Regions from separate parts of the Idiomarina sp. H2 genome, predicted to be linked through region 3. Evidence: predicted binding sites of a transcription regulator. Region 3 holds the regulator's gene; each other region holds the start of a gene.

Region 1 (10,569 bases), on a different contig from region 3:
TTAATGCGGTCAATGGCTAAAATATCGCCTGTTGGTGGACGAGTAAACTTGTAAGCACCGTGTGACGTACCGCAGGCAATAGCCAGCGCGTCAACGTTGGTGGCTTTAACAAATTCGGCCGCTTCTTCAGGGTCGGTCAGCAGTTGTTCGTGCGACAACTTACCTTCAGCACCAACACCGTCTTCTTCACCAGCTTCACCGGTTTCCAGTGAACCCAGGCAACCCAGCTCGCCTTCAACAGAAACACCACAAGCGTGTGCCATTTCTACGGTCTGTCTGGTTACTTTTACGTTGTAATCGTACTCTGCCGGCGTTTTGCCGTCGTCCAGTAATGAACCGTCCATCATTACAGAGCTAAAGCCCAGTTGGATAGAACGCTGGCATACTGCCGGAGAAGTACCGTGATCCTGGTGAACAACCACCGGAATATGGGGCCATTCTTCAACAGCTGCCTGAATTAAATGGCGCAGGAAAGGTGCACCGGCGTATTTACGAGCACCAGCTGAGGCCTGCACGATAACCGGGCTGTCAGTGGCATCGGCGGCTTGCATAATTGCGCGCATTTGCTCTAAGTTGTTGACGTTAAACGCCGGTACGCCGTAATCGTGTTCTGCGGCATGGTCTAATAACTGTCGTAATGACACCAGGGCCATAAAAATACTCCTTAATTAAAAAACTTGTGTTCAGGCGTCTTTAGCCCGTTCTTGTAAAATAGCAACGGCTGGTAATGTTTTACCTTCGAGGAATTCAAGGAACGCCCCGCCACCTGTCGAGATATAACTAATCTTATCAGCGATAGCGTATTGATCAATTGCCGCTAAAGTATCACCACCTCCGGCAATTGAAAACGCATCACTTTCTGCAATTGCGTTGGCTATGGTTTTCGTACCCTGCCCAAATTGCTCAAATTCAAAAACCCCAACTGGCCCGTTCCAGACAATGGTTCCTGCGTTTTTCAGCATAGACGCTAATTGCTCTGCGGTTTCAGGACCAATATCAAAAATCATATCGTCGTCAGCAACAGCATTAACGGCTTTGGTTTCTGCCTTGGCTTCTGCGCTGAACTCTTTACCTGTTACTACATCGACAGGTAATGGAATGTCGCCGCCTTTAGCTTTTGCCTGCGCCATTAAACGGTTAGCTTCGTCGGTTAAGTCCGCTTCGTAAAGCGACTTACCCACATTATGGCCTGCCGCCGCAACAAAAGTGTTCGCAATACCGCCGCCCACAATTAACTGGTCAACAACACCGGACAAGGACTCTAATACCGTCAGTTTTGTCGATACTTTAGAACCACCGACAATAGCCACTAGCGGGCGCTTCGGATTTTCCAGTGCTTTGCCTAAAGCGTCTAATTCGCCGGCCAGCAAAGGCCCTGCGCAAGCAATTGGTGCGTATTTAGCCACACCATGAGTGGATGCCTGAGCTCGATGCGCGGTGCCAAAAGCGTCCATTACATAGACATCACATAAGCTGGCTAATTTTTTAGCAAGCTCGTCATTATTCTTCTTTTCGCCAACATTAAAGCGGACATTCTCAAAAACTACCAGTTCCCCGGCCTTTAGTTCAATACCGTCGAGGTAGTCTTTACATAAGCGTACCGGGCAATCCAGCATATCTTGTAAGTAATCAACAACAGGCTGCAGCGAAAACTCTTCGTCGTACTCGCCTTCAGTTGGACGACCCAGATGAGACATTACCATGACTTTAGCGCCAGCTTTCAACGCTTGCTGAATGCTGGGCAGTGCGGCTTTCAAACGCGCGTCGGAAGTGACTTTTCCGTCTTTAACCGGAACGTTTAAATCTTCACGAATAAGTACGCGCTTGTTACTTAAATCCAAATCAGTCATAGCAATGACAGACATGCGATATCCTCTCTAAGCTTAATGTTCTGTTTGTTCAGCCATCGTTTTTGCTGTGTCCAGCAAGCGATTCGCAAAACCCCATTCGTTGTCACACCAGCACAGCAGCTTAACCAGCCGCTTGTGACTAACACGGGTTTGCGTGCCATCAACAATGGATGAATGTGGGTCATGGTTAAAATCTATTGAAACTAAAGGCTCTTCGGTGTAATCCAGTATACCCGCCAGCTGCCGCTCGCTCTGCTCACGTAAAACCTGATTAATTTGCTCAATAGTGGCGTCGCTGTTTAGCGTAACGCTTAAATCCATAGCGGTCACATTGGTGGTTGGCACGCGCACGGCAATGGCTTCAAAACGGCCTTCTAAGTGCGGCAGTATTCGTTCAATGCCTCGTGCCAGCCGGGTGTCTACCGGAATAATAGAACGTCCGGCGGCGCGGGTTCGTCTTAAATCCGGATGGTATGCATCAATAACCTGCTGGTCGTGCATAGCTGAGTGAATGGTTGTAATCGCACCGGAGTCTATTCCGAAAGCATCGTCCAGTACTTTAATGACCGGCACAATGCAGTTTGTTGTGCAGGAGCCATTCGACACCACTTTATGGTCAACGGTGAGCTCTTTTTCATTCACGCCATAAATTGCGGTGAAATCAACGTCCGGCTTGCCGGGATGAGAAAACAACACTCGTTTTACGCCTTGCTGCAGATAAAGCTGACCGTCGGCCTGACTGCCAAATACACCGGTACAATCAACAACAAAATCGACCTCATGAGCGCGCCAGTCAATGGCTTCAATCTCGGTCTGATGAGTTAAAGCGATATCATCTCCGGCAACCGTCAGCGCATCGCCCGACTGTGTTACCTTTTCTCCAAAACGACCGTGGCTTGAGTCGTATTTAAGCAAATGCGCTATCGCTTCCGACGCCGCAGGCTCGTTAATAAGCACTACCTGCACGCTGTCGCGATAGCCGTTTTCGTATAACGCGCGCAAAAAGCTCCGGCCAATGCGGCCGAAACCATTAATCGCAATACGAGCCGGTTCGCTCATTTAAGCTCCCAACAAACGTTTAGCGGCAGCCACGGTGTTTTCTGTGGTAATGCCAAAGTGTTTGTATAAGTCGCCGGCCGGAGCAGATTCACCAAAGGTTGTCATGCCAACGACGTCACCGTTAAGCCCCACGTATTTGTACCAGAAGTCGGCAATACCAGCTTCAACGGCAACGCGGCGAGTCACGCTCGATGGCAACACCGACTCTTTGTATTCAGCATCCTGAATATCAAACACATTGGTCGACGGCATAGAAACAACGCGCACCTTGTGCCCCTCTTCAGTCAGTTGCTCAAAGGCGTTAACGGCTAAGTCAACTTCAGAACCTGTCGCAATTAAAATAACGTCCGGCTCGCCGTCACTGTCTTTCAGCACATAACCACCGCGGGCAATATTCGTTAACTGGTCGTCATTGCGCTCTTGCTGTTGCATACCCTGACGGCTGAACACTAAAGCAGACGGAGTTTTATTGCTTTGTACTGCGGCTCCCCAGGCTACGGCTGTTTCAACCTGGTCACACGGACGCCAGCACTGTAAATTCGGGGTTTGACGTAAGTTAGCCAGTTGCTCGACCGGCTGGTGCGTCGGCCCGTCTTCACCCAAGCCTATAGAGTCGTGAGTGTAAACAAAAATACTGGGCTGCTTCATAAGCGCAGACATACGCACGGCGTTGCGCGCGTATTCCATAAACATCAGGAAGGTAGCCCCATAGGCTTTAAAGCCGCCGTGCAAAGTAACGCCATTCATTATGGCAGACATGCCAAACTCGCGGACTCCGTAGAACACATAGTTACCACTGGCGTCATCGGCAGTAATACCTTTTGCGTCGTTCCATAAGGTTAAGTTTGAGCCAGCTAAGTCGGCGGAGCCGCCTAGCAGTTCCGGTAGTTTAGGACCGAATTCATTCAGTACGTTCAGTGAGGCTTTACGAGTCGCTACCGCTTCAGGGCTGCTCTGTAACTGCTTCGCGTAATTGTGCACCGTATTCTCAAACCCTTCAGGCAGTTCGCCGTTTAAACGACGCTTCAGTTCTTTTGCCAGCTGCGGATACTCCTGCTCATACGCAACCCAGCGCTTATTCCAGGAGGACTCAACTGCTGCGCCTTTATCCACCGCAGACCATTTTTGGTAAACATCGGCCGGTACTTCAAAGGCTTGGTGCGGCCAGTTCAATTGCTTACGCGCAGCAACAATTTCGTCGTCACCCAGCGGGGCTCCATGGCAGCTTTCAGAACCTTGTTTGTTCGGTGCGCCATAGCCAATTACCGTTTTGCAGATAATAAGAGTCGGTTTGTCGTCATTCGCACGGGCTTCATCAATCGCACGGGTTATGGCAGCTGAATCGTGTCCATCAACTTTATTAATTACGTGCCAGCCGTAAGACTCAAAACGTTTTGCGGTATCGTCGGTAAACCAACCTTCTACTTCGCCGTCAATGGAAATGCCGTTGTCATCGTAAAAGGCAATGAGCTTACCTAAGCCTAAAGTGCCGGCCAGAGAGCAAACTTCGTGCGAAATGCCTTCCATCAAACAGCCGTCACCCAGGAAAGTGTAGGTGTGGTGATCAACAATTTCATGATTTTCGCGGTTAAATTGCGCAGCCAATACTTTCTCAGCCAGCGCCATACCTACGGCATTTGCAAGTCCTTGTCCCAGCGGGCCGGTAGTGGTTTCCACACCGGGGGTGTAGCCGTATTCAGGGTGACCCGGGGTTTTTGAGTCTAACTGACGGAATTGTTTAATGTCTTCAATGCTCAGATCATAACCAGACAGGTGCAATAGCGAGTAAATTAGCATTGACCCGTGCCCGTTCGATAACACAAAACGGTCGCGATCGGCCCAGTTGGGGTTGTGAGGGTTATGTTTTAAATAGTCACGCCAGAGAACTTCTGCGATATCCGCCATACCCATGGGTGCCCCGGGGTGGCCTGATTTGGCTTTCTGAACCGCATCCATACTAAGCGCACGGATGGCATTGGCGAGATATTGACGTTCTGACATGAAAAACCCCCTGGAAGATGAAGAGCAACTTGCGATGCGCGTATTCTCCACATTTCAGGGGGTACAAGCAAATTTATAGGCAATATTTTGTTTAAATATCAGCCTGTAAATCGGCAGCTTTGTCGGTTTGTTCCCACGGCAGGTTGTTCCGGCCAAAATGCCCGTATGCCGCTGTCTGTTTATAGATTGGGCGTTCCAGGTCAAGCATTTTGATTAATCCGTATGGGCGCAAGTCAAAATGACGACGCACCAGCGCAATTAATTGCTCTTCTGAGTGCTTAGACGTACCGAAGGTATCGATGCTAATAGAAGTTGGTTCTGCTACACCAATGGCGTAAGAAATTTGCAGCTCACAACGTTCAGCCAGACCAGCAGCGACCAGGTTCTTAGCAACATAACGCGCTGCATAAGCCGCACTGCGGTCAACTTTTGACGGGTCTTTACCCGAGAATGCACCACCACCGTGACGCGCCATGCCGCCATAGGTATCGACAATAATCTTACGTCCGGTCAGCCCGCAGTCACCCATAGGCCCGCCGACCACGAAACGACCTGTTGGGTTAATGTGAAACTGCGTGTCTTTCGAAACCCACTGCTCCGGTAATACAGGCTTGATAATTTCTTCCATCACCGCTTCTCGCAGCGTTTCCTGAGTAATGTCTTCTCTGTGCTGAGTCGAGAACACGACAGTATCAATGGCAACAGGCTTACCGTTTTCATAAACGAAGGTCAGCTGACTTTTCGCGTCCGGACGCAACCAGTCCAGTGTACCGTTATTGCGTACTTCCGACTGACGCTGCATAACGCGGTGGGCGTAAGTAATAGGAGCCGGCATTAAAACGGAGGTTTCATTTGAAGCATAACCAAACATTAAGCCCTGATCACCTGCGCCCTGCTCTTCCGGGTTAGCACGGTCAACGCCCTGATTGATATCACCACTTTGCTTACCAATAGCGTTTAAGACAGCACACGAAGCGCCATCAAAACCCATGTCAGAGTGCCGGTAGCCAATATCTTTTACGGTTTGACGCGCCAAGTCTTCAACATCAACCCAGGCCTTTGTCGAAATTTCACCACCAACCAGTACCATGCCGGTTTTCACGTAGGTTTCACAAGCAACACGGGCTTTAGGATCTTTTGCTAAAATTGCATCTAAAACTGCATCGGATATCTGGTCGGCAATTTTGTCCGGATGCCCTTCGGACACTGACTCTGAGGTAAACAGGTGACGTGACATATGCCCACTATTCCTTAATTTTAATGAAATCGTTTAATACTGGTTGCATAATGTAACCGATCACTCTGTTTTTTTCTACTTCTGGACGTCTAAAAGTCCGAATAAGGCTGACGACATGCGAGTACCGCGGATTTATCACCCCGCCTCTATAAGCTTACAAAATGAAATCGAATTGAGTCCGGATGCTTTCCAGCACCTGATCAAAGTATTGCGTTTGAACGTAGGTGATAACATTGTTTTATTTAACGGTGACGGCCAGAACTACGAGGCGAAAATTACCTCAGTTCAAAAAAAGTCAGCGCAGTTTGTTGCAACCAGCAGTCAGGCTAACGCATCTGAGTCACCGGTCAATATTCATTTGGCGCAAGTTGTTTCACGCGGCGACCGCATGGATTTCGTACTGCAAAAATCAGTCGAGCTGGGGGTGACAGAGATTACCCCACTGTTTAGTGAGCGCTGCGGTGTTAAATTAAGTGGTGACAGGCTAGAAAAGAAACAGCTGCAATGGCAGAAAATTGTCCATTCTGCCTGTGAACAATGTGGCCGTAGCGTGGTTCCACAAGTGAAGCCAGCACAGCAACTCACTGACTTCATTAAAAGCAGTTTCGAAGGGTTGCGCCTGACCTTAGACCCAACCGCCACCCAGCCGTTGTCGTCATTTCAGCAGGCCGAGAAGGAAATACAATTATTAATTGGTCCTGAGGGCGGGTTCACTGATACTGAAGTCAGTGCCGCCGGGCAACAAGGGTTTAAACCCATGCGTTTAGGACCAAGAATACTAAGAACAGAAACCGCCGCGCTTTCAGCGCTAACCGCCGTGCAGTATCAGTTTGGCGACTTAAGCTAAAGGAGTTTACATGAAGAAGTTAGCTATGGTGATGGACCCTATCGCCACCGTTAAGACCGAAAAAGACACCAGTTTTCGTTTATTGCTGGAAGCTCAGGCGCGTGGTTATCAGTGTTTTTATCTGGAAATGGGCGACTTAGTTATTGATAACGGTCAGCCAATGGCCTTTGCACGGGAAGTTCGCGTTCAAGATCAAAAAACGGACTTTTACAGCTTAAGCGACAGCGAATACCGCCCGCTGGAAGATTTTGACGTCATTATGATGCGTAAAGATCCGCCTTTTGACAGTGAGTTTCTATACGCAACGCAAATTCTGGAACTGGCCGAACAGCGCGGCAGCCTGGTGGTGAATAAACCGCAGAGCCTGCGTGACTGCAACGAAAAGCTTTTTACTTCGTGGTTCGCGGACTCTATTGCCGACACGCTGGTGAGTTCCAGAGCCGATGTCATTAAAGCTTTCCATAAAAAGCACGGCGAGGTGATTTTAAAACCGCTGGACGGTATGGGTGGAGCTTCAATTTTTAAAGTCGGTGCCGATGGTAGTAACTTAGGCGTTATTATTGAAACTCTGACCGAGAAAGGTCAGCGCTACGCCATGGTGCAAAAATATCTGCCTGAGATTAAAGACGGCGACAAACGCATTTTAATTATTGATGGTGAGCCTGTGCCTTATTCTTTAGCGCGTATTCCAAGCGCCGGAGAAACCCGTGGAAACCTTGCCGCCGGGGGCAGCGGGCGCGCCCAGCCTTTATCAGACAGTGACTGGGCTCTGGCTCGTAAAGTGGCACCGGAATTGAAAAAGCGTGGGCTCATTATTGTTGGACTGGACGTTATTGGTGACCGCATTACAGAAATTAATGTGACCAGCCCAACCTGTATGCGCGAGATTGAAAACGCCTACGACATCAATATTGCTGAATTGGTCTTTAAGGCAATAGAAGAAAAGCTGAATTGAAATTCAACTCTGCGCCCCCATGTTGTCAGTAGAGATTATCGTTAAGGAGTCGGTGAATCGATGAACAGTTTGCAGAACCATTTATTGATAGCAACACCTATGCTGAACGATCCAATGTTTAAACGGACCGTGACCTACATCTGCGAGCACAATGAAGAAGGCGCTATGGGCTTAGTTATTAATCAGCCTGCCGATTTAAGCGTAACCTCGCTGCTGGATAAACTGGAAATTGTTTACCCGGAAAATAACCAGCACTTGCAGGGCAGCGTTTATCAGGGCGGGCCTGTAGGCCGTGAGCGTGGCTTTGTGATCCACCCTCCGCAGGACAATTGGCGCGCCAGTCAGAAGATGAGTGACGATATTATGGTGACCACCTCGCGCGATATTCTGGAAGCTCTTGGATCATCTGCTGCGCCACCACAGTTTCTTCTGACTTTAGGCTACGCAGGTTGGGAGGCAGGACAACTGGAAGAGGAGCTAGGGGAAAATTCCTGGCTGGCTATTCCGGCAGACCCGGAGCTGCTATTCAATACACCGCCCTCCGAGCGTTGGCAAAAAGCCACCGAACAACTGGGGTTTGACGTGTGGCAACTGGGGCCGGATGTAGGACACGCATGAGCACAGTAATAGGCTTTGATTTTGGCACCAAAAGTATTGGCGTTGCGGTGGGTCAGACCATAACAGCAACCGCATCGCCTTTAGCAGCTATTAAGGCCAAAGAAGGCATTCCCGACTGGCAACTGATTGAGAAACTGTTTGCTGAATGGCAACCCGAACAGTTGGTAGTGGGTCTGCCCTTAAATATGGATGGCACCGAACAGCCGCTAACTCAAAGAGCCAAAAAGTTTGGTAACCGTTTACATGGGCGCTTCGGTTTACCCGTAGCATTTCAGGACGAACGCCTGACTTCGACCTCGGCACGAGAAAGCCTGTTTGCTGAAGGAGGCTTTCGTAAACTGAAAAAAGGTGCGGTTGATAGTCAGGCTGCATTAATTATTGTTGAAGATTTTATGAACGGTTATTTGCCAAAAAGCGATAATTCGTTATAGTGTCGTCAGTAATAAGTTAAAGCGATAGGAGCTGGCCTTGTTTGGTAATGAAGAACCCTATTCAGTAACAGGTAACACCATTTTACTGAAAGATGAAAATAAAAAACTGCTTTTAATTACTGGTCCTCGTTACCAAAACATATTGGTTTCGCGCGGCTCTGTAGAATTAACGGACATGTCGGCTGAGCGTCGCCCGGGTTTCCGGATTGTAACTCTGCAGGAAGTCTTTAAAAAAGATAAAACCTACTTTTTTGTTCGTGCCGGTGGCGTCGAGTATCAAGTTGACCTTAAATTTGAAGACAGTCCTATTACAGAAATGAAGTTCTAGAAATTAACGGGAGTAGCCAGAATGACACATAAACTCTGTGCTGTTGTCTGGTTACTCTTTGTCATCCCCTCTGTCGCCTACAGCCAAAACTTTTTCCAGCTTAATGAAACCGATAACGAACAACTCGTTTTTTCTTACCAGTGGCGCGATTTCGATGACCGTCAACAGTCATTCAGTTTCCAGGTCGATAAAAAAGAGTTCTTACAACCGCTTAAGCGTTATCGCGGGTTTAATCGTGAACGCAGTCAACGCGAACTGGCACATCAACTCAACCGTTACATTAAGCAACAGCAGTGGCAAGGAATTCAGGCTCGTTTAACACCGCGCCAGCAGTCCGTTGAGTTAGTTACGGCAAACGCCAGAACAGCACAAAAGCAGCAACAGTTTAACGACTACAAAAGGCGTTTGCGTGATTACTATAACGAACGCTGGCATGACTATCTGGATGCAAACTTCTACCGTCAGTTAACCCTGCCTCCCGGAGAGCAGGGTATTATTCCCGACCACCCGGCTATAGCCAGTGAAGTTACTCCAACTCTAAGACCGTTAATACAGGCCATTGGTGAACAACTGGGTACGAATACCCAACGAAATTACATCAACTATGTCGCCAGTTTTATTCAGCAAATACCGTACAACGACTTAAACAGCAAACTGGATAGCCGCGGCGATGGTTTCGTCCCTCCAAACCAGCTGCTTTATTACAATCAGGGGGACTGCGACAGCAAAGTCACCTTAATGACCTCGGTTATAAAGCAAATTATCGAAACGCCCAAAATGGCCATTATTTATTTGCCTGAGCACGCAGTTTTTGGCATTGCTATTAGCAGGCAACCCGGGGATACGGCAGTTAAACACCAAGGGAGTAATTACGTGCTGGTTGATGTAACTGGCCCCGCAGCAATGCCGATGGGCCAGGTTAGCGAAAAGACTAAATTTCAGGTAGAAACTCAGCAGTACACCGTGGTACCACTCAACTGACTACAGGTGCTCTTCCGCAAATTTAGCAAGTGGACTTCGCACCACACCGTTTAAGTTGATGGTTGCACTACCCGGATAGTCTTTAAACCGCTCAACGATGTAAGTCAGCCCCGAGGTTACCGCGGTTAAATAGTAACTATCAATTTGCGCCAGGTTACCCGACACCACTAATTTGGTGTTCTCGCCACAGCGGGTAATAAGCGTTTTTAGCTGAGACGCGGTTAAATTCTGAGCTTCATCCAGAATCACCCCCGAATTGATA
Region 2 (10,569 bases), on a different contig from region 3:
AACATTTCCAGGTATTCCGGTAAACGGTTTTTCATTTTGAACGGGAAACCCGTTGCTAAAATAGCGCCTTTTAATTCCACTTTAGGTGAAATACGTAAACGACGACCATTTAGCTGCGCACCGGCGCCGCGGGTAGCGGTAAATAATTCTTCGCGCATAGGATCGTAAACAACGGCCTGTTGAACAGAGCCTTTGTGAAGCAACGCTATAGAGATACAAAAATGGGGGATACCGCGCATGTAATTGGTGGTGCCGTCTAGCGGATCAATAACCCACTGGAAGTCGTTTTCTTTTCCAGCTTGAGTACCGCTTTCTTCTGCGATGATGCCGTGATCAGGGTAAGACTTTTTGATGGTGTTGATAATAGCCTGCTCTGCGGCTTTATCCATATCAGTAACCCAGTCGTTCAAACCTTTTGATTCGGCTTCAACAGGACTGCCCTGGTCGAAATTTTTAACTAAAATTTTGCCGGCCGCACGCGCTGCGCGCACCGCAATATTTAACATCGGATGCATACCAATTACCTGTGCTGTAAAAGAACAATTTTCGGTCGCGGATCATACCAGTGTTACGGTATCATGCCAAACTTTTCCATAAGCCGAGAAAAACTCAAGGGAAACGCCATGCTTGATAACATTCGTATTGTTCTGGTGAATACGTCTCATACCGGAAACATAGGCTCTGTCGCCCGTGCCATGAAGACTATGGGGTTGTCTAAATTAACCCTAGTTGACCCTGTGCAGGAGCCTGACAGTCACGCATCGGCGTTGGCCGCTGGCGCAACCGATATTCTGGCGTCGGCGACTATTGTGGATACTCTGCAGGAAGCTATAGCCGACTGTGGTCTGGTTATTGCCACTAGCGCTCGTAATAGAACATTGGATTGGCCGCTGTTAGGCCCGCGAGAGTGTGCGGCAAAAGTATTGGAGGAGACCAGTCAGCATCAGGTTGCTCTGGTATTTGGCCGTGAAAACAGTGGATTAACCAACGAAGAGCTACAGCAAAGTCAGTTTCATTTACACATACCAACTAACCCCGATTACAGCTCGCTGAACCTGGCTATGGCGGTGCAGACTGTAAGTTATGAGCTACGCATGCAGTGGCTGGAATCGAAACAACGCGCTCCGGAAAATTTACCGGAGTACCCGCGCGCTGAAGATTTAGAACGGTTTTATGAGCATCTTGAAAAGACTCTGGGTCAGACTGGGTTCATTGTTCCTCAGCACCCCGGACAAGTCATGACGAAATTGCGTCGTTTATTTAACCGAGCCCGCCCGGAAGAAAATGAAATTAATATTTTACGTGGCATCTTAGCCTCTGTGGACAAATCAACGGGTAATACTTGACTAAAATAGTCGGGAATGTAGAATCTCAATACATTAACGATGAATTAAACAGCAGAGGAAACCACCATGCGCCTGACGTCAAAAGGTCGATACGCAGTAACAGCTATGCTGGACGTTGCGCTTTTTACGGCAAATGGTCCCGTGCCGTTAGCGGATATTTCTGAGCGTCAGGGAATATCTCTGTCGTATTTAGAGCAGTTGTTTTCGCGCTTACGTAAGCACGGGTTGGTGGACAGTGTGCGAGGTCCCGGTGGTGGTTATCGTCTGGGCTGTGCCGCAAACGATATTTCTGTTGGTGCCGTTATTCACGCGGTGGACGAGTCAATTGATGCAACACGTTGTCAGGGTAAAGCTAACTGTCAGGGCGGCGAACGTTGTCTGACCCACTCTTTGTGGGAAGGGTTAAGCGACAGAATATCCGACTTTCTTGACGGTATTACGCTGGCCGAGTTGATGAAGAAAGAGGACGTCGGTGACGTTCTGAATAGGCAGAATGCGTTGCATAACCACAGTGAAGAAGAGATTAAGTTAAACTCTCACCTATAATATTGCCTTTAAGTTGTCAGGAGCAAGCAAGTGTCTAAGTTACCTCTTTATTTTGATTATGCTGCAACCACGCCGGTAGACCCTGTTGTAGCAGAAAAAATGATGGGATGTTTAACGCAGGATGGCTTGTTTGGTAACCCGGCATCGCGTTCGCATAAGTACGGCTGGCAGGCAGAAGAAGCTGTCGATATTGCCCGGAATCAGGTTGCTGACCTTATTAATGCCGACGCGCGCGAAATTGTTTTTACCTCAGGTGCGACTGAGTCAGATAACCTCGCCATAAAAGGCGCAGCTCAGTATTACTCAGATAAAGGTAAACACGTTATTACACTTAAAACCGAGCACAAAGCGGTTTTAGATACCTGTGCGCAGCTGGAAAAAGAAGGCTTTGAAGTGACGTATCTGGATGTCGGAACAGACGGCTTGCTGGATATGGATTTGTTCCGCTCAGCCTTGCGCGAAGATACGGTGTTAGTGAGCGTAATGCTGGTTAATAACGAAATTGGCGTGCTTCAGGATATAACCACTATAGGTCAATTGTGCCGTGAAAATGGCACAATATTTCATGTTGATGCTGCACAGGCCGCCGGAAAACTTCCGATGAATATGGCCACGTTACCTGTTGATTTAATGTCACTTTCTGCGCACAAGATGTATGGGCCTAAAGGTATTGGCGCATTGTATGTACGCCGCACTCCGCGAGTTCGGCTGCTGGCGCAAATGCATGGCGGCGGTCACGAGCGGGGCATGCGTTCAGGCACGTTACCAACTCACCAGATTGTTGGTATGGGTGTTGCGGCGGAACTTGCCCGTAACGAGCTGGAACTGGAGCCTGCAAGAGTGGAAAACCTGCGTCAGCGACTATGGAAGGGGGTGAACCAGTTAGAAGGTGTAACTTTGAATGGCTCTGAACAGCAACGCGTGCCGCATATTACTAACATCAGTTTTGCCGGGGTTGATGGCGAATTGCTGCTAATGGCGTTAAAAGATCTTGCGCTTTCTTCGGGCTCGGCCTGCACCTCTGCTAGCGTTGAGCCTTCGTATGTCCTTAGTGCTTTAGGGGTTGGGCATGAACTGGCAATGAGTTCACTGCGCTTTAGCATTGGGCGTTACACTTCCGAAGAAGACATTGACAGTGCGATAGAGCTTATCCACCGCACTGTAGGTACTTTGCGAGGCGCTGCTTAGTCCTTAAGCAGGCCAGCAAAGGTTTTACGGAATTTAGCCAGCTTGGGTGAAATTACCGCCTGACAATACGGGTTTTCCGGGTTTCTGGCGTAATAATTTTCGTGATAGTCCTCTGCCGGGTAAAAAGTCCCTAACTCAGTGATTTCCGTTACGATGGGAGCCGCAAATGCTGCATCGGCTTCAAGTTCCGCAATAATATTTTCCGCTTCGCGTTTTTGCGCGTCGTTATGATAGAAAATTGATGTGCGATATTGCGTACCCACATCGTTGCCCTGACGATTGACCTGAGTTGGATCGTGCAGAGTGAAAAAGATTTCTAAGATTTGACGGTAAGAGATCTGCTCTGGGTCGTACTGGAGTTGTGCAACTTCGGCATGTCCTGTTTCGCCACTGCAAACCTGCTCGTAAGTTGGATCGATGGTATGCCCGCCAGTGTAGCCCGATTTAACCGACTGAATGCCTTTTACCTGGAGGAAGGCTGACTCAACACACCAGAAGCAACCTCCGCCCAGGGTGGCTTGTTCATATTCATTGTTCGCCATGTCAGAACTCCTTATCGTCAAATAGACGTCCATATGGCTATATAAGTTCTCTCATCCTAGCTGAGAATAAGTGAAAAAACAATCACTGGGTATTCGATTTCTGCGCTGATCTCACGTATAATCCGCGCGACTAATTTATCCCTTTATTTTATTGGAGTTTATAACCATGGCTTTAGAGCGCACTCTATCAATTATCAAGCCTGATGCAGTTGCAAAAAACTTAATCGGCGCTATCTACAACCGTTTTGAATCTGCTGGCCTACGCATTGTCGGTGCTAAAATGATGCACTTAAGCAAAGAACAGGCGGAAGGTTTCTACGCTGAACACAAAGAACGTCCTTTCTTTGGCGCTTTGGTTGAATTCATGACTTCAGGTCCTATCGTTGTTCAGGTTCTTGAAGGTGAAGACGCTGTGCGTAAAAACCGTGACATTATGGGTGCTACGAATCCTGCAGAAGCACTGGCAGGAACTATCCGTGCCGACTATGCTGAAACTATAGACGAAAATGCGGTACACGGTTCAGATGCAACTGAATCTGCTGCGCGCGAAATCTCTTACTTCTTCAGCGACGAAGAAGTTTGCCAGCGCACTCGTTAAGACGTAAGAAAATATAGCCTGACGGGAACGTCAGGCTACATCAGAACACCGGAGCTTTATGACCAACGCAATAGATAAAAAAGTGAACTTACTCGACCTGAATCGTGAGGGAATTAAAGAGTTCTTTCGTGAGATGGGTGAGAAACCATTTCGTGCTGAACAGGTAATGAAGTGGCTGTATCACTTTTGTGTCGATGACTTTGATGAGATGACGAATCTTAATAAAGCCTTGCGTGAAAAGCTCAAGCAAGTCGCAGAAATACGCGCGCCTGAAGTTCGCGAACAACAGCAGTCATCGGACGGTACGATTAAGTTCGCCATGACCCTGTTCGACGGTCAGGACGTGGAAACAGTATGGATACCCGAAGGGGATCGCGCTACTTTGTGCGTGTCCTCTCAGGTTGGTTGTGCATTAGAATGCACTTTCTGCTCAACCGGGGCTCAGGGCTTTAACCGTAACCTCAGTGTGGCAGAAATCATCGGTCAGGTATGGCGGGTGAATCAGCTGTTAGGGGCTTATGGCAAGACCGGAATTAAACCCGTAACGAACGTGGTTATGATGGGCATGGGGGAACCTTTGCTTAACTTAAACAATGTAGTTCCGGCAATGGAGCTAATGTTAGATGACCTGGGTTTCGGTTTATCCAAACGCCGCGTTACGTTAAGTACTTCAGGTGTTGTTCCTGCGTTGGAAAAACTGCGTGAACGCATTGATGTGATGTTGGCTATTTCGTTGCACGCGCCAGACGATGAGTTGCGCAACGAGATTGTACCTATTAATAAGAAGTACAATATTGAAGAATTTCTGGCATCCAGCCGTCGTTATGTTGAGCAGTCAAAAGCTCAGCGTAAAGTAACGGTAGAGTATGTCATGCTGGACCATGTGAACGATTCAACCGATCAGGCACATGCGCTGGCAAAAACCTTAAAAGATACCCCAAGTAAAATTAATCTTATTCCATTTAATCCTTTCCCGGGTTCGGACTACGGACGCTCCAGTAACTCGCGAATTGACCGTTTTGCCAAAGTGCTTATGGAGTACGGTTTGACGGTAATGGTACGGAAGACTCGTGGGGATGATATCGATGCAGCTTGCGGGCAATTAGTGGGCGATGTCATCGATCGTACAAAACGTATACTGAAACGTCAGCAGAAACAACGTGGTGGGGAAGCAATAGCTGTAAAGACCACGTAAATTAACAGAATCGCAGGCACAAGGAGTGTGATAATGCGAACCGCTTTATTATTGATAGCCGCAGCGCTATATGGTTGTACCGCTAACCCTGAACAGTCGGTATCTGTGGGTAATGATGTACGGTTGCAGCTTGGACTTGCTTATTTGGCGCAAGGGAAATTGAAGCTTGCGCATCCGCATTTGCAAACCGCATTGACGAACAATCCCCGGTCTCTGGATGCCAATCTTGCCTTAGGGCAATGGTATTTAGCGACAAATGACGTTGATTCTGCTTTGTCACTTTACCAACAGACATTATCATGGCAACCTATGAGCGGTGCATTGTACAATAACTATGCGGTTGCACTGTGTGTGGCTGGTGACTGGGAAAAAGCACTCAGGTATTTTGATAAAGTGACATTGGATCCAGCGTATCCACATCATGCCAGAGCTGAGGCCAATAAAGCCGAATGTCTGGCTCGGGTAGGTCACGACGCAGCTCAACCATAACAGGGAAACCCCTTACAATCATGACTGCTGAAAACGAATCAACACAAGATAACAAAAAGCCAGAATCGGAAGCGGCACAAGAAACAGAGCAAAAGCCGAGTAAAGGTCCTGGTGAAATTCTGAGAGAAGCTCGTGAAGCTAAAGGTTTAGAGCAACGCGAGGTTGCAGACCAGTTGCGTTTGCGAAAGCAGATTATTGAATTGCTGGAAGCCGATGATTATTCAACTTTCTCTACGGCAACCTTTATTAAAGGTTATTTACGCTCCTACGCCAAACTGCTTGATTTAGACGATACCGAGCTATTTGAGGCTTATAAAGCCAGAGGCTATAAAGAAGTTGAAAGCAGCCAGATGCAGAGCTTCTCAAGACGTAAAAAGCATGAAGAAAGCGACAACCGCTTAATGTTAATCACTTATGTGGTTATCATTATTGTTGTGGCCTTGGTTATTTGGTGGTGGCAAGAGCCGGATCTTGGTTTTAGTGAAGGCGAAACTGGCACGCAGGAAAGTTCAGAAGTTTCTCCGGTAAATACTGATGATGAAGCTGATAACGTCGGTGATATTGAAATTTCAAACCAGCCGACAGAGCCACAAATTGCGCCGAATGAAGATGAAGCTATATTAGAGTCAGAAGTTGAAGCTGATGACACGAATGTTGCGGTCGAGTCGGTACAAGAACCCGTTAGTGAAAGCGGCGAGAATGACAACGAGAATAACGACGAATCGCAGGCCGCTAACACTGATTCGGCGGCTAATGATGTTAACGATACCCAAGAGTTACCAACTGAAACTGCCGAGCAGACAGATAACCAAGCTGAAACTTCGGTCGAGTCAGAAGCTGTTGAGTCGTCGCCGCAACCAGAAGCGGTTTCAGCCAGCCTGGTGTTAGAGTTTAATGAAGAATGCTGGGTTAAAATTGATGATGCTTCCGGTGAAACTCAGGCTGTTGGTGTAAAGGCTGCAGGCTACCGTATGCCAGTCCCTGGCGAAGCGCCTTTTTCAGTAACACTGTGTAAACCTGAAGCTGTTAATGTCAGCTTTAACGGTAATGCCTTTAATATGGATCAGTTCCGGACTGGTCGCGTCGCGCGCTTTACCGTACCGTCAGAAGAGCAGTAGAGGTCAATTTAAGGTTATGATGCACGAAAATCCAATTAAACGCCGTCCTTCACGCCGCTTGTATGTAGGTAATGTGCCTATTGGCGATGGCGCACCGATTGCTGTGCAGTCCATGACAAATACTGAAACAACCGATGTTGATGCGACCGTAGCGCAAATCGAAGCGCTGGCTCAAGCTGGTGCCGATATTGTTCGTGTGTCTGTACCAACAATGGAAGCCGCCGAAGCTTTTAAGCAAATAAAGCAGCGCAGTCCAGTGCCTTTAGTCACTGACATTCATTTTGATTACCGTATTGCGCTTAAAGTTGCCGAATATGGTGCGGATTGCCTACGTATTAATCCGGGCAATATTGGTCACGAAGACAGAATTAAAGCTGTAGTAGATGCAGCACGTGAGCGTAACATTCCAATTCGTATTGGAGTTAATGGCGGTTCGTTAGAAAAAGATCTACAAGAAAAGTATGGGGAACCCACAGCTGAGGCGTTAGTCGAATCCGCAATGCGGCATGTCAATATTCTCTATAAGCTGGACTTTTACGATTTTAAAGTCAGCGTTAAAGCTTCCGATGTATTTTTAGCCGTTGAATCGTATCGCTTACTGGCACAGAAAATTGATCAACCACTGCACTTAGGTATTACCGAAGCTGGCGGTAAGCGTAGCGGTGCGGTTAAGTCCTCAGTTGGTTTAGGCATGTTGCTGGCAGAGGGTATTGGTGACACGCTGCGAGTTTCGCTCGCTGCCGACCCTGTTGAAGAAATTAAAGTTGGCTTTGATATATTAAAGTCACTGCGTATTCGTGCGCGGGGCATTAATTTTATTGCCTGCCCAAGTTGTTCCAGACAAGAGTTCGATGTTATCAACACCGTTAATGCCTTAGAGGAACGTCTTGAAGATATTACTATTCCCATGGATGTTTCAATTATAGGCTGTGTGGTTAATGGTCCGGGCGAGGCTCTGGTATCGCACGTAGGTCTTGCCGGAGCAAAAAACAAAAGTGGCTTGTACATTGGCGGAGCACGCCAAAAACTCCGGCTGGACAACCAAAATTTAGTGGATGAGCTGGAAGCTCAAATTCGCGAACAGGTTAAGTTCATTGAAGCTAATAAAATTGACGTAAAAGAAATTAACGGTTGATTTTACCCGCATCGACAAAGTCCCTATAATACCCGCTTATTTTCTGTATCGATAACCAGACGAGAAGGTTCCGTGGCGAATACAATCCAAGCAATTCGTGGCATGAATGATTTGTTGCCAGAGCAGAGTCCGGCCTGGCAGCAGGTTGAAGCAGTAATACGGCGTGTTGCTGCAAGCTACGGGTATAGCGAAATCCGTATGCCAGTGCTGGAAAGCACACAACTGTTTAAACGCTCTATTGGTGAAGTTACCGATATTGTCGAAAAAGAAATGTATACCTTTGATGACCGCAATGGCGAAAGCGTAACCTTGCGTCCGGAAGGGACAGCGAGCTGCGTGCGTGCGGGTAATCAGCACGGTTTGTTGTACAACCAAATTCAGCGTTTGTGGTACATGGGGCCTATGTTCCGTTACGAACGTCCGCAAAAAGGTCGTTATCGCCAGTTTCATCAGTTTGGTATTGAAACCTTTGGTTTAGAAAGCGCCGATGCCGACGCGGAAGTTATTCTGCTTTCAGCCAGATTATGGCGTGAGTTTGGTCTTGCCGATCAGGTAGAGCTGCAACTGAACTCTCTGGGGTCTAATGAAGCTAGGGCGAATTACCGCGATGCGTTAAAAGCCTACTTGTCTGACTATGAAAGTGAGCTGGATGAAGACAGTAAACGCAGGCTCGAAAGTAACCCGCTGCGTATTCTGGACAGTAAAGATGAAAATACCCAGAAGATTCTGCAAGGTGCGCCAAGTCTATCCGAATACTGGGACGCTGAGTCAAAAGAGCATTTTGAGCAATTAACCGCTCGCCTGGAAGCTGCCGGTATTTCGTATACCTTAAACGAACGTTTGGTTCGTGGTCTGGATTATTACAACCGTACCGTGTTTGAATGGGTTACCACGGCTCTGGGCGCTCAGGGAACTGTTTGTGCCGGTGGTCGTTATGACGGTCTGGTTGAACAATTAGGCGGTAAGGCTACGCCTGCAGTCGGTTTTGCCATGGGCATGGAACGTTTGGTGCTGTTGCTACAGGAACAAGGTAAGCTCACCCCAAGACGAGTGGTTGATGCTTACTTAATGCCGCTAGGCGAAGAAGCGGAACTAAATGCCCCGCGAATTGCCGAACAGCTGAGAAATGAGTTGCCGGAACTGCGACTGGTAAGCCACTGTGGTGGCGGTTCTATGAAGAAACAAATGAAGAAAGCCGATAAGTCGGGTGCACAAGTGGCACTCATTATCGGTGCGGATGAAATCGCTCAGCAGCAGGTAACCGTAAAACCGTTACGCACTGCTGAAGAACAACAAACTCTGGGCTGGCAGGCACTTATTGAGTTTCTGCAGCCGCTGACAAGAGGGTAGTCAGGTGGATAATACCGAAGAACAACAAGTAGAACGTTTAAAAGAGTTTTGGAAAGAACACGGTAAAGGTATTGTTGCCGGCGTGGTTATTGGCTTTGGTTTGTTTTATGGCTGGCGTTATTATGACCAGCATACGCTGGAAACTCAGCAGCGTGCTTCAGCAAATTACGAGCAATTGACGGCCGAACTCTCTGAAGGTAGCGAGAACGCGGTACTGGAAGCGCAAGAGTTTGTCAGCGAGAACCCCAAAAATGTTTACGCGCAGTTGGTGGCTTTGCAGTTGGCTCAGCACTCGGTGGAGCGCGCTGACTTAGCAACAGCGGTTACTGCGTTACAGTCGGTAGTCGACAGCGCTGAAGACGAAAACATGTCGGCCTTAGCCAGTATCCGGTTAGCTCGGGTATTAATTGCTCAGGAACAGCTTGACGCTGCTTTAAGTCTGGTTAAGAAACCGTTGCCAGAAGCTTATGCGGGCTTTGCCGCAGAGCTTGAAGGCGACATTTTGGCTGAGCAGGGTAATACCGAAGAAGCTCGTGCCGCATACGAACGCGCATTGCAGGCTGGTGAGTCATTGACTCCGGCGCTGCAAATGAAACTCAACAGCCTGGTTAAGTCATAATGCAATTGATTAAACGCTTTACCAAAGGCAGTTTGTTATTGACTGCTGCAGTTCTTGTTAGTGGTTGCTCTATATTCGGCGACGATGATGAAGAGCCTAAGTTTGCTGTACTTCAGCCTATTTCCGAGCAAGTACAAGCAAAAGTTTTATGGGACGCCTCAGTTGGAAGCGGTATAGGTGAGCACTTCTCCCGACTGAATCCTGTGGTTGAATATGGCAAGGTTTTCGCCGCCGACCGAAATGGCATCGTCAGCGCATTTGATAAGTCCACAGGTGAACGCCTTTGGCGAATTGATCTACGTCAGCGCATTACATTTGATGAAGCAACCGACGAAGGCTGGTTCAGCGGCTTATTCGCAAGCCCTTTTCCCGCGCGTATATCGGGTGGCTTAGTTGCTCGCTACGACCGTGTTTTTCTGGGTACTGAAAATGGTGACGTCGTT
Region 3 (10,569 bases):
GTTCACCGGCAACATCAATGCGCAGCATAGAGCCCTGCAGACGAATAGCGAGATCATGGCTGGCAATTAACGTAGCAAATGCGTCCTGCCATGCCACACCGTTCAGCTTCAGACTGGACTCACCCTTCACGTTGTCGGTCATCAATATGTTCAGTTGGTGCTGATCCGCTAATAGCTGTATGAGGTCGCGCAGCGGCATTTTACGGGTGTTGAGAGATACCGGTTGTAAGCGCTGTTGTTCGCTAAGCAGGCTTTGCCAGTTTTTGTCGGCTGCATAGACTGCAGACACGGGCTGGAAACTCAGAATAGCCAGCAGCAAAAAGACATAAAAAGAGAGTCGTGTTGGTATCATTGTGAGGAATTGTCCTTAGTTAAATGGATTTTCAACGGTTTTGCTGACCAGCATCCGGATTGCTTTTCCCAAAGCTGAAATTCGGCGTATTCGCCGTTAACGCTTTGTAGCTGCATGAGAGGGGCCGCTATCCAGCTACTTGCCGCGAGTGTCAGCAGTGGTTGATCCGGCATTTTCAGCAGGGCTTTTTTGACTGGAGAGGTTTGAGTGGCAATTAACTGCACCAGAGACCAGTCGTTAATGTGAATATCGCTTTGCATTTCAGGTTTGCCCAAGCACTCGATAGGCTCTGCGATAACGTCCGGGAAGTCTGATTTAAACAACGAAGGGGCGCTAAGTTCTGAGGGCGCTGGGCTGCCAGCCGTTAACCAGAGAAATTGCCAGCTTAATTTGCCGCTGTTTTCCCCGGTGTCACGCCACTTTAGTGTTTGCGTAAATGGAAACGGCTGTCGCACTTTCTGCTGCGCTTGCATGACAGAGGCGACCAATCGCAACGCGTTCTGATAAGTTCCGTTAACACCAACCAGCCACTGCTTTGCGTTTTCCGGGCTTTGTTGATAATAAAGGTCAACATTATGCTGCCTTGCCGCCTGCGTTAATAAAGTGGAGACTTCCGTTTCTGCGTGCTCCTTCAAAACTGGCCCGGTTTGTTCGGGAACCTCAGGAACGGTCTGCTGCAGTTGTTTCTGTTGTGTCCGAAGCTGCTCGTTTAGCTGGCTTGCCTGATAGCTGGTAAGAAAGTAACTGACACCCATAGCTGTCGCCGTGAAAAGCGCAACAGAGCCGATCCATAGCCAGAGTGGTTTTGTAAGTGATTCAGCCATTAGGTTCAGCTCCGCTGTCCGCGTTTTTCTGAGGACTTGTGTAGGAGAACACCACACCTTGCTGAGGCAATAGCTGCTGCTTTAGTCCGGGGTTTATTAACTGCTTTTCCAGCCATAAATACTGTTCATTAACCTGCTGTATCTGCCAGTAGATGGCGGTGAGTTTCATTTGTGACCGGCTAAGGGAAAGCTCGCGCTGCTGGAGATGGTGCTGTGTTCGCTCAAGCAGAGCGTAAAATGCGTTGAGCATCTCGTGGTTAGTATGCTTTTGTTGGGTAAAGGCTTTTTGCAACTGTTGCTGTTTTTGGTATTGCTCCCAGCGTTGCTGCTGAACGCTCTGCTCTTTCAGAGCCAGCTTTTGCTCTGCCAGCTGATGCTTTAAGTTGTTCAGGTAACCCTCGTAAGAAACAACCCATTGCACCGATACAACGCCGACAATAAGCAGCAGGAGAATACCCAGACAATGCAGCGCACGGTAGCGCAGCCATAGGCTTTGTTCCCGCCACTGCAACAGGTTTAGCGATGCCATTGACTGAACCCCCGTAAAGCTAAACCCAGCAGTACTAGTTCGTTGTCCAGGGCTGAAACAATGGGGGCAACGTTGTTTTGGAAAAATGGTGCCGTAGAAAGCACCAGATGCTTCAGTTGTTGCTGATGAGAAAGTTCCCGTTCAAGTTGCGACTGAATGGCTTTATCGCCAAAACTCATTACCCAGTTGAATTGATGAGACAGCTGAGCCTTAAGCAAAAAGCCCACCAAATTGTTGGTGTCGACAGAGTCGAGCCGCTGAAAGACGCCGTTTTTACAATAAAGCAAAATGGATTGTTGCTGACGGAGATCAACGACTATCCACGCCATGTCAGTCTCGAACTTGGTATTGTCAGGCCAAAGGTAAGGCAAAACCGCATTAGCTGCCCGTACTACTGACTGATAAACGGGTTCAACCACTTGCACCGGCATTTTCAGCGGGGCCAGTAAGACCAGCAATTCCTCCAGTGCTGAACGCTGGCCAATAACCGCTTCTGCTTCTTGCCCGTGGTTATGGGTGCAGTAGTCGTAGCTTATACCGGTATTGCGTTTTAGCTGGGGCGGTAATTTTTCCAGTAATTGCTCTTCAACCTGCTGGTTATTGTCTAACGGAATTTTCTGATAGTGGGTTGCGCTGTAGTCCAGTGCCGAGACAATACTGTCTGGTTTTAAGCCCTTGCCGGTTAAGCTGCTATGGTGCTGCTGAGAAAAGTGTTCGACAACAAAATGCCGACCCCGGCGGGACAATTGTAAAACCAGACAATTTTCACGATTAATTTGCACAGCAAGTGGTTGTTGCCGAAGTAATGACATTAGACAATATCCTTATTGTAGAAAAGCCAGATGCAAGCGTAGTGTTGTGAACAAAAATCCTCCATAATAGTCAGTAAGAGTTATGAGCTAATTTATGTCGGTGATTTCGGTTTCAACACTTTGGCGTGTTTCTGTAGTAAGTTCTGGCGTAAGTTCTGACGTAGTAAAAATGAAGTCATGGAGCAGATAATTGAAGTGGTTTAAGCGGCTAATCTACACCTTGCTGGTGTGTATTATTCTTGGCGGGGTAACGGTTGGCAGCCTTTACTTATACGTTAAGCCCGAGTTACCCAGTGTGGAAACCTTGCGGGACGTGCGTTTGCAAACACCCATGCAGGTGTTTAGCGCTGACGGTGAACTGATCTCGCAGTTTGGCGAAAAACGCCGAATTCCGGTAAAACTGGAAGATGTACCTCAACCGCTTATTGATGCTTTTCTCGCTACCGAAGACAGCCGTTTTTATCAGCACTTTGGGGTTGATCCAATAGGTGTTGCCAGGGCTTTTAGCGTGTTGCTCACCACCGGTGAAATTCAGGAAGGTGCCAGTACCATTACCATGCAGCTGGCGCGAAACTTCTTCTTAAGCTTTGACCGTGCCTGGATGCGTAAGGTGAAAGAGTCTTTTATCGCTGTCCACATTGAACAGTTGTTGAGTAAAGACGAAATTCTTGAACTTTATTTGAATAAAATTACCTTTGGTCATCGTGCCCACGGTGTCGGTGCAGCCGCGCAGGTGTACTACGGTAAGCCGTTAAACGAACTGACGCTGGCGCAAATGGCAACCATTGCCGGTTTGCCTAAAGCACCGTCTAACCTGAACCCTATTTCAAACCCTACTGCCTCTAAAGCTCGTCGACGCGTTGTCTTATTGCGCATGCTGGACGAGAAGAAAATTACTCGTGCTGAGTTTGAAGAAGCTGCAAATGCTCCTGTCACAGCTCGACGGCATGGCGCTGAGGTGACAGTGCACGCGCCTTACCTGGCAGAAATGGTGCGTCAGGAAATGGTTGATCTCTATGGTGAAGATAAAGCCTATAACGAAGGTTATCAGGTGTACACAACCATTAGAAGCGACGTACAGTTGGCTGCGCGCCAGGCTATATGGGATAACCTGCACAGCTATGATGAGCGACACGGTTATCGCGGTCCTGTTAGTTTATTGTGGTCAGCAGAGAAGAATGAAGAGCCGGTTAAAGAACCAGCCATACGCAAGTACCTGGAGCAACTGCGTGTTATTGGTGCGGTAACGCCGGCGGTTGTGACTGCAGTCGAAGAGCAGTCGGCTGACGTATTAGTGAAGGGAGAGGGTAAACTCACCCTGCCATGGGAAGCTATGCACTGGGCTCGTGAGTACTTAAACGAAGAACGTCAGGGCCCGCCTCCGGAAACCGCAGCTGACATTATGCAGCCGGGTCATGTTATTTGGTTGCGTCGGGTAAATGACGGCAGCGAATGGCGACTGGCGCAAATTCCCGAACCCAGTTCCGCTATTGTCTCTTTACGACCCGACGATGGTGCCGTTGCCGCTGTTGTTGGTGGGTACAGTTTCCAGCTGAGCCAGTACAACCGCGCTTTGCAGGCAGAGCGTCAGGTCGGCTCAAACATTAAACCTTTGATTTACTCAGCCGCATTTGAAGAGGGCTTAACTCTGGCTACTTTGGTGAATGATGCCCCCATTAACCAATGGAACCCGGGTTCCGGTGTCGCCTGGCGACCGAAAAACTCGCCGGAAGTCTATGAAGGCCCTATCCGTTTGCGTAAAGCTCTGGCTAAGTCAAAGAACGTGGTCTCGGTGCGCTTAATTCGCGAACTGGGAGTTAAAAAAGTGGCGGATCACCTGGCCAAATTTGGTCTGGATCGCTCAAAAATTCCCGAGAACGAATCGCTTTCTCTGGGCTCTCTTTCAATGACACCCATGCAAGTAGCTCGCGCTTATGCGGCGTTCTCGAACGGTGGGTTTCTGATAGAGCCCTACTTTATCAAACGTATTGAAGACGCCGATGGTAATGTGATTGAAGAAACCGACCCGGTGCGCGCTTGTTTCGACTGTGACAACCCGGCTCCGCAGGTGATTAGCGAACAAAATGCGTTCCTGGTTGAGCAGGCAATGAACTCAGCGGTCTGGGGCGGCGGCAGTTGGGCAAATGGCACAGGCTGGAACGGTACGTCCTGGCGTATTCAGCGCTCTAAACCCATTACTGAAGCTGTTGGTCGCAATATTGCCGGTAAAACCGGTACCACCAACGATGTTCGTGATACATGGTTCTCAGGTTTTACCTCGGACCTTGCGACAACTGTCTGGGTTGGGTTTGATGATGTTTCCCGTAAATTAGGACGCACGTCAAAGCATCCTGAAGTCGACTCCAGTCAGCAGGCAATAACTGGCGGTGAAGCGGGTGCGAAAACTGCGTTGCCGGGCTGGATCCTGTTTATGGAGAAGGCGCTACCGCTGTTTCCGTCACGCGATTTTGGTATTCCGCCGGGTGTGGTGAATGTCCGTATCGACTTAGAAAGCGGCAAGTTATCACACAAAAGTGACTACACCACGCGGTTTGAATACTTTATACGTGGTACCGAACCCACTGAGTACAGTCGCGATAACGGTCAGTCTAATGGCGATATCTTTCAAGAAGATGATGACGACTTATTCTAGTCAGGCAAAATCTGTGTAATAACAAATTAGTGGGAGCATTAAGCTCCCACTGCCAGTTTACTCAGTAACTGATTGAGATCCGATTGCACGCCGCCAGCAGTAACGTGTTTACCCGCACCAGGTCCGCTAATAACTAATGGCATTTCGGAATACCAGTCGGTGTAGATAACGAAAATGTTTTCGCCGGGTATTAAGTTGGCCAGCATGTCCCCTTCCGGAATGTATTCAATACCAACCTGAGCAGTAACTCTTTGCTCGTCACTGACGGTAAAGCTGGCCAGCAGCCGCGGCACTTTGCCGTCTTTAGCCGCTTCGTCCAGCATCGCCGCCATGGGCTCATCAAGTTCGGATAAGCGTTGCATAAACTCGCTAAGTGGTAGCTCACGTAAATGCTCAGGTACCAGGCTTTTTACTTCAATGTCCTGCCAGTCCAGTTTTAAGCCAATTTCGCGTGCCAGAATCAGTAATTTACGCACCAAGTCCTGACAGGACAGGTCTTCACGAGGGTCAGGCTCGCTATAACCCCGCTCTTTGGCTTCTTTTACCAATGAACTGAAAGTGACTCCTTTGGTAAAATTCTCAAACAGCCACGACATGGTACCCGAGAAAATACCGGAGATACTGCGAATTTCGTCGCCGGAATTTCGCAAATCGTTTATGGCATAATTCAGCGGCAACCCGGCACCCACCGTGGTGTTGTATAGCCATTCACGCTCGTACTCGTGCTGAATGGTACGAATTTCCCGGTACAACGCTTCGTCGGCGGAGCCCGCGCGCTTATTGGCGCTGATAATATGCAGACCGTTTGCGAACAAGCTGGGATACAGTTGCGCGACTTGCTTGGCATCAGTCAAGTCAATGACGACCATCTCGTCGTATGGTGCATTTGGTAGCTCGCGCAACAGTTCCGTGAGTACATAGGGTCGAGCCAGGCGGTCGAAATCCTCCGCCCACTGGGTGAGCTCGACGCCATTGTAATCCAGCCATAAACGCCGCGAGTTGGCGATGCCCATAACCCGAACGTCCATCACTTGGTTAATGCGGTCGCGCTGCTGTCGGAACAGTTCCAGCCAGGCCGTACCAATGTTGCCGCGGCCAATGACTAAAACGCCCAGGCTGCGACGGTAATTGAATAATTGGCTGTGCAGACGGTTGAGCAATCGGTTATCAAGCTTTTGTTCCAGAATAGCAACAGCAGAGTCACCGTTCTGTGTCAGCGCAAAACGCCGCACTTTTTGTTCGGAAAGTTGCAGTTTAAAGGTCGAGAACTGGTCGGTTTCCTGAATGCGGTTACCGACAATGGCCAGCATGGAATAGCCGCGAATTTGAGTAATGGCATCACCCGCGCCCAGACTGTCTAACCAGCCGGTCAGGTAGTCTAAGTGATTTTGATGAAACACCAGATACTGCTGATGATTCTCCGGCTCGGTCCAGCTGACCAGCGGTTCTAATTCCAGTTCATCCAGACGTTTTACTAAGGCTTTATCGTGCAGCTCAACCTTAAACAGCACCACCTCAGACAGAGAAGTGAAGACTTTTCCGCGGGGCTGGGTATTCTGGAACTGGCCAATACGAGTTTGCTGATTTTCTACTTTTAAACTGGAGCGAACGGAAATGACCATGCGTTGACGGTCAACCGGCTGAAAGGTTCTTGGGTGCAGAACCGGACTGCCAAGACGCGCCAGCTCTTCGGCTTCGGTCCAGTCTAATGTTGGTAAGCTGACCACGCGCTCTACTTTGCGTGGGTCTGCCGAATAAACGCCGGCCACGTCTTTCCAGATAGTAACCTGACGTGTATCCAGCAGACTGCCTACTAAGGTTGCTGAATAGTCGCTGCCGTTACGCCCCAGAGTTAAACTCTCGCCGTTTAAACCGCGGGCAATAAAGCCAGTAACAATAAAGCGGGTACCCGAGTGAGGAGCCACTCTTTGTAATAGCTTTTCACGCGAATGCTCTACCTGAATAACGGGTTCAGGGGCATCTGCGGCGAGTAAAAAGTCCCGGGCATCAATGTGGTCTGCGCGGGTACCCTGTTTTTGCAGTAAAGCTGATAACAAGCGGGCAGACCAGAGTTCGCCGTACGACAGTAACTCGGCGTTATGGCTAATGGCTTCGTCGCCGACTAACCAACGACGCCAGCGGGTGAAGTCTTTTTGCGATTGCAGTAGCAACTGTTTTTGTAAGTCGCCACTTAATAACTCGGTGATCAGTCCTTGCTGAAAACTCTCTAATTGATCGAGCAGAATGCTGGCGGTGTCGCCCGGCTGCGCTTTGGCATTAATAATGGCAAGAATGCGGTTGGTTGTATCTCCGGCCGCGGAAACAACGACTAAGTCGCTGGCACCCGCGTACTCGGTTACAATTCGGGCAACGCGGCGATAGCAGAACGCATCGGCAAGACTGCTGCCGCCAAACTTATGCACCTGAACGCTGTCGGCAACGGCTTGCTTTTGCTCTTCTGTGAGCTGAGTTGTGGTCATTCCGCCTTCCTTAACTACTCGCTTGAATTAGATTACTGCTACTAAGGCTAAAATATTGTCAGGCAAATGTCAGCAACTTTTAGCCATCTAGACGGATAAAATTTGACGGGGTCGTTCATTCGGGTACAATTCATTATAACTTATGTGGTTTTGTTATATAGCGGGACAATAACAATGAAATGGAACGGCGAATATATTTACCCTTATGCTGAACACGGTCGTAAGAGTCAGCAGGTGAAAAAAGTTACGGTCTCAATACCCACGCGCGTATTAAAAGTACTGACCGATGAACGAACTCGTCGCCAAATTAATAATCTGCGCCATGCTACCAACAGCGAACTGCTGTGTGAGGCGTTTTTACACGCTTTTACCGGTCAGCCGCTGCCGGAAGATGAAGATTTGCAAAAATCTAACCCGAATAAAATCCCCAAAGCGGTACGCGAAGAGCTGGAAGCCCGGGGATTACCTATTCCGACCGACGAAGAGCTCGACGATTAATCCTGCATATAATTTTTCGGTAAATCGATTTTAGCTGCGCCGGACTTCACCGCAGCTTCGGCAACGGCGCGCGATACCCGTGGGCACAAGCGCGGGTCAATTGGTTTAGGAATAATATAATCACGACCGAAGGTTAACTCTTTGACACCGGCCGCTTTTAATACTGATTCCGGAACAGGCTCTTTCGCCAGCTGGCGAATGGCCTCCACCGCTGCAACCTTCATTTCGTCATTAATAGCAGTAGCGCGCACATCTAATGCACCGCGGAACATAAACGGGAAGCATAAAACGTTGTTCACCTGGTTCGGGTAGTCTGAGCGTCCGGTGCCCATAATCAGGTCATCACGTGCGGCCATAGCGGTTTCCGGCTTAATCTCCGGGTCTGGGTTAGAGCAGGCAAACAGAACCGGGTTAGGTGCCATAAGTTTTAGCTCTTCTGCGCTGAGTAAGTTTGGTCCTGAAACTCCGACGAAGATATCTGCACCTTCAATAACGTCTTTTAGCGTACGTTTGTCAGTATTGTTGGCAAACAGCTGTTTGTATTCATTTAAGTCATCACGACGGGTGTGAATAACGCCTTTTGAGTCGAGCATATAGATGTGCTCGCGTTGTGCCCCACATTTAATTAAAAGCTCCATACAGGCAATGGCGGCAGCACCAGCACCAAGGCAGACAATACGTGACTCCGCCAGGTTTTTACCCTGAATTTCTAACGCGTTCAGCATACCAGCGGCCGTTACAATGGCAGTACCGTGCTGATCATCATGGAATACCGGTACATTGCAGCGCTCTATTAAGGCTTGTTCAATTTCAAAGCACTCAGGGGCTTTAATGTCTTCTAAGTTAATACCACCAAAGGTATCGGCAATGTTAGCAACGGTGTTGATAAAGTCCTGCGTGGTGCGGTGGTTCACTTCAATATCAATAGAGTCCAGTCCGGCGAAACGTTTAAACAGCAGAGCTTTACCTTCCATTACCGGTTTTGATGCCAGCGGTCCCAGGTTTCCTAAGCCAAGAATGGCGGTTCCGTTCGTAATAACCGCAACCATGTTGCCTTTGGCGGTATAACGGTATGCAGCATCCGGGTCCTGTGCAATTTCCCTAACAGGTTCTGCGACGCCCGGGCTGTAGGCCAAAGCTAAATCTTTGCTGGTTTCTGCGGGAGTGGTGAGTTCAACCGAAATTTTACCCGGGGTCGGGTATTCGTGGTAATCCAGTGCCTGTTGGCGAAAATCTGTCATGCGGTGATACCTGAGTCTGGTTATCAGAATGCCAATCAGTCTATCGCTTTTATGCTAAGAAACAAATCTTACCTCCGTCTTTATGCCGAATGACGAGAACTAAATTTAATGAGTGTTCAAAAGTACACCAGTTAACTTTTCGTTAACAATAGGAGGTTTAGGCAAGCGGGCACAAAAAAAGGCGCTGTTTAGCGCCTTTCTCTTAAAATCTGCTATTAAGCAGCGTTTTCTACAGGTTTTCTTAGGAGTCTTTCTTGCCCAGAGCACCAAAACGCTTCTTAAATTTATCAACACGACCACCAGTGTCCATTACACGTTGCTTACCAGTGTAGAACGGGTGGCACTCTGAACATACGTCCAGGTGAAGATCTTCTGAGCGGGTTGAACGTGTTTCGAACGTGTGACCGCAAGAACAGCTGACTTTTAAAGTCTCGTACTTAGGATGAATACCTTGTTTCATGGGGTTACCTCAGTTATGGGCCGCATCGCCATTCGATCCAAAGCCGAACACCATGCGCAAAAAAACATCAATGAATTAAGAGCCGCGCATTTTATGTGATCCTGAGCCTGTGATCAAGTAGAATCTGCTGCCTTGTATTCTGCGCGGTAGCGTTCCAGAATAGAGCCATGAAGCAAGCCAGCACCGGTAGCGAACGACGTTATAAAGTCGCACTGCCGCTACCTCTTCGACAAACCTATGATTATCTGTGCAAAAGTGCCGAGCCACTGCCGCAGGGAGTCCGCGTGCGCGTGCCTTTTGGCCAGCGTCAGTTAGTGGGTTACGTGGTTGCCGAAGCCAATGACGAACCGCCAACATTTGAATTGAAGTTCGTCGCTTCGGTTCTGGATGAGCAGCGGCTGTGGCCTGATGATATCTGGCAGCTAGTACGCTGGTCTTCTGACTACTATCACCATTCATTGGGGGACGTAGCCGCCAATAGCCTGCCGGTTTTGTTGCGCAAAGGCGATGCGCCGGAATACCTGACCGAAACTTTTTATGCGCTGACCGATTTAGGCCGGGCGCAGTCCATTAATGATTTAAAAGGGGCCGCGCGGCAGCAGCAAGTGCTGGCAGCGCTTAAACATCAGCCGCTCAGGCGCAGCGACTTAACCGATATAGGTGTGACCTCAGCCGTGCTGCGCACCTTGCAGGATAAAGGCTGGATTGAAGTGCGCGAGC

Evidence for each region. The regulator MetJ, encoded in region 3, represses methionine synthesis genes. The targets are predictions, from matches to a motif close to TAGACGTCTAGACGTCTA.
Region 1: the regulator MetJ is predicted to act here: its motif matches at 6,230-6,247, upstream of metK (methionine adenosyltransferase).
Region 2: the regulator MetJ is predicted to act here: its motif matches at 3,645-3,662, upstream of msrA (peptide-methionine (S)-S-oxide reductase MsrA).

Annotation. Positions count from the first base shown of each region.
Region 1 is NZ_SNZY01000014.1:21,439-32,007, forward strand. It holds gene fba (class II fructose-bisphosphate aldolase) at 1-653, opposite strand, end outside; gene DET62_RS13960 (phosphoglycerate kinase) at 684-1,865, opposite strand; gene epd (erythrose-4-phosphate dehydrogenase) at 1,884-2,909, opposite strand; gene tkt (transketolase) at 2,910-4,910, opposite strand; gene metK (methionine adenosyltransferase) at 5,002-6,147, opposite strand; gene DET62_RS13980 (16S rRNA (uracil(1498)-N(3))-methyltransferase) at 6,263-6,994, shown strand; gene gshB (glutathione synthase) at 7,005-7,949, shown strand; gene DET62_RS13990 (YqgE/AlgH family protein) at 8,010-8,567, shown strand; gene ruvX (Holliday junction resolvase RuvX) at 8,564-8,998, shown strand; gene DET62_RS14000 (hypothetical protein) at 9,036-9,326, shown strand; gene DET62_RS14005 (hypothetical protein) at 9,348-10,307, shown strand; partial or broken gene DET62_RS14010 (PhoH family protein) at 10,308-10,565, opposite strand.
Region 2 is NZ_SNZY01000008.1:22,925-33,493, forward strand. It holds gene suhB (inositol-1-monophosphatase) at 1-515, opposite strand, end outside; gene trmJ (tRNA (cytosine(32)/uridine(32)-2'-O)-methyltransferase TrmJ) at 624-1,346, shown strand; gene iscR (Fe-S cluster assembly transcriptional regulator IscR) at 1,413-1,892, shown strand; gene DET62_RS10980 (IscS subfamily cysteine desulfurase) at 1,923-3,080, shown strand; gene msrA (peptide-methionine (S)-S-oxide reductase MsrA) at 3,077-3,622, opposite strand; gene ndk (nucleoside-diphosphate kinase) at 3,789-4,220, shown strand; gene DET62_RS10995 (bifunctional tRNA (adenosine(37)-C2)-methyltransferase TrmG/ribosomal RNA large subunit methyltransferase RlmN) at 4,279-5,415, shown strand; gene DET62_RS11000 (tetratricopeptide repeat protein) at 5,449-5,904, shown strand; gene DET62_RS11005 (RodZ domain-containing protein) at 5,925-7,022, shown strand; gene ispG (flavodoxin-dependent (E)-4-hydroxy-3-methylbut-2-enyl-diphosphate synthase) at 7,039-8,157, shown strand; gene hisS (histidine--tRNA ligase) at 8,230-9,507, shown strand; gene DET62_RS11020 (tetratricopeptide repeat protein) at 9,512-10,126, shown strand; gene bamB (outer membrane protein assembly factor BamB) at 10,126-10,569, shown strand, end outside.
Region 3 is NZ_SNZY01000004.1:112,039-122,607, forward strand. It holds gene pilQ (type IV pilus secretin PilQ) at 1-352, opposite strand, end outside; gene DET62_RS06535 (hypothetical protein) at 349-1,176, opposite strand; gene DET62_RS06540 (hypothetical protein) at 1,169-1,705, opposite strand; gene DET62_RS06545 (hypothetical protein) at 1,693-2,517, opposite strand; gene DET62_RS06550 (penicillin-binding protein 1A) at 2,708-5,170, shown strand; gene DET62_RS06555 (bifunctional aspartate kinase/homoserine dehydrogenase II) at 5,209-7,650, opposite strand; gene metJ (met regulon transcriptional regulator MetJ) at 7,825-8,148, shown strand; gene DET62_RS06565 (malic enzyme-like NAD(P)-binding protein) at 8,145-9,389, opposite strand; gene rpmE (50S ribosomal protein L31) at 9,631-9,849, opposite strand; gene priA (primosomal protein N') at 10,017-10,569, shown strand, end outside.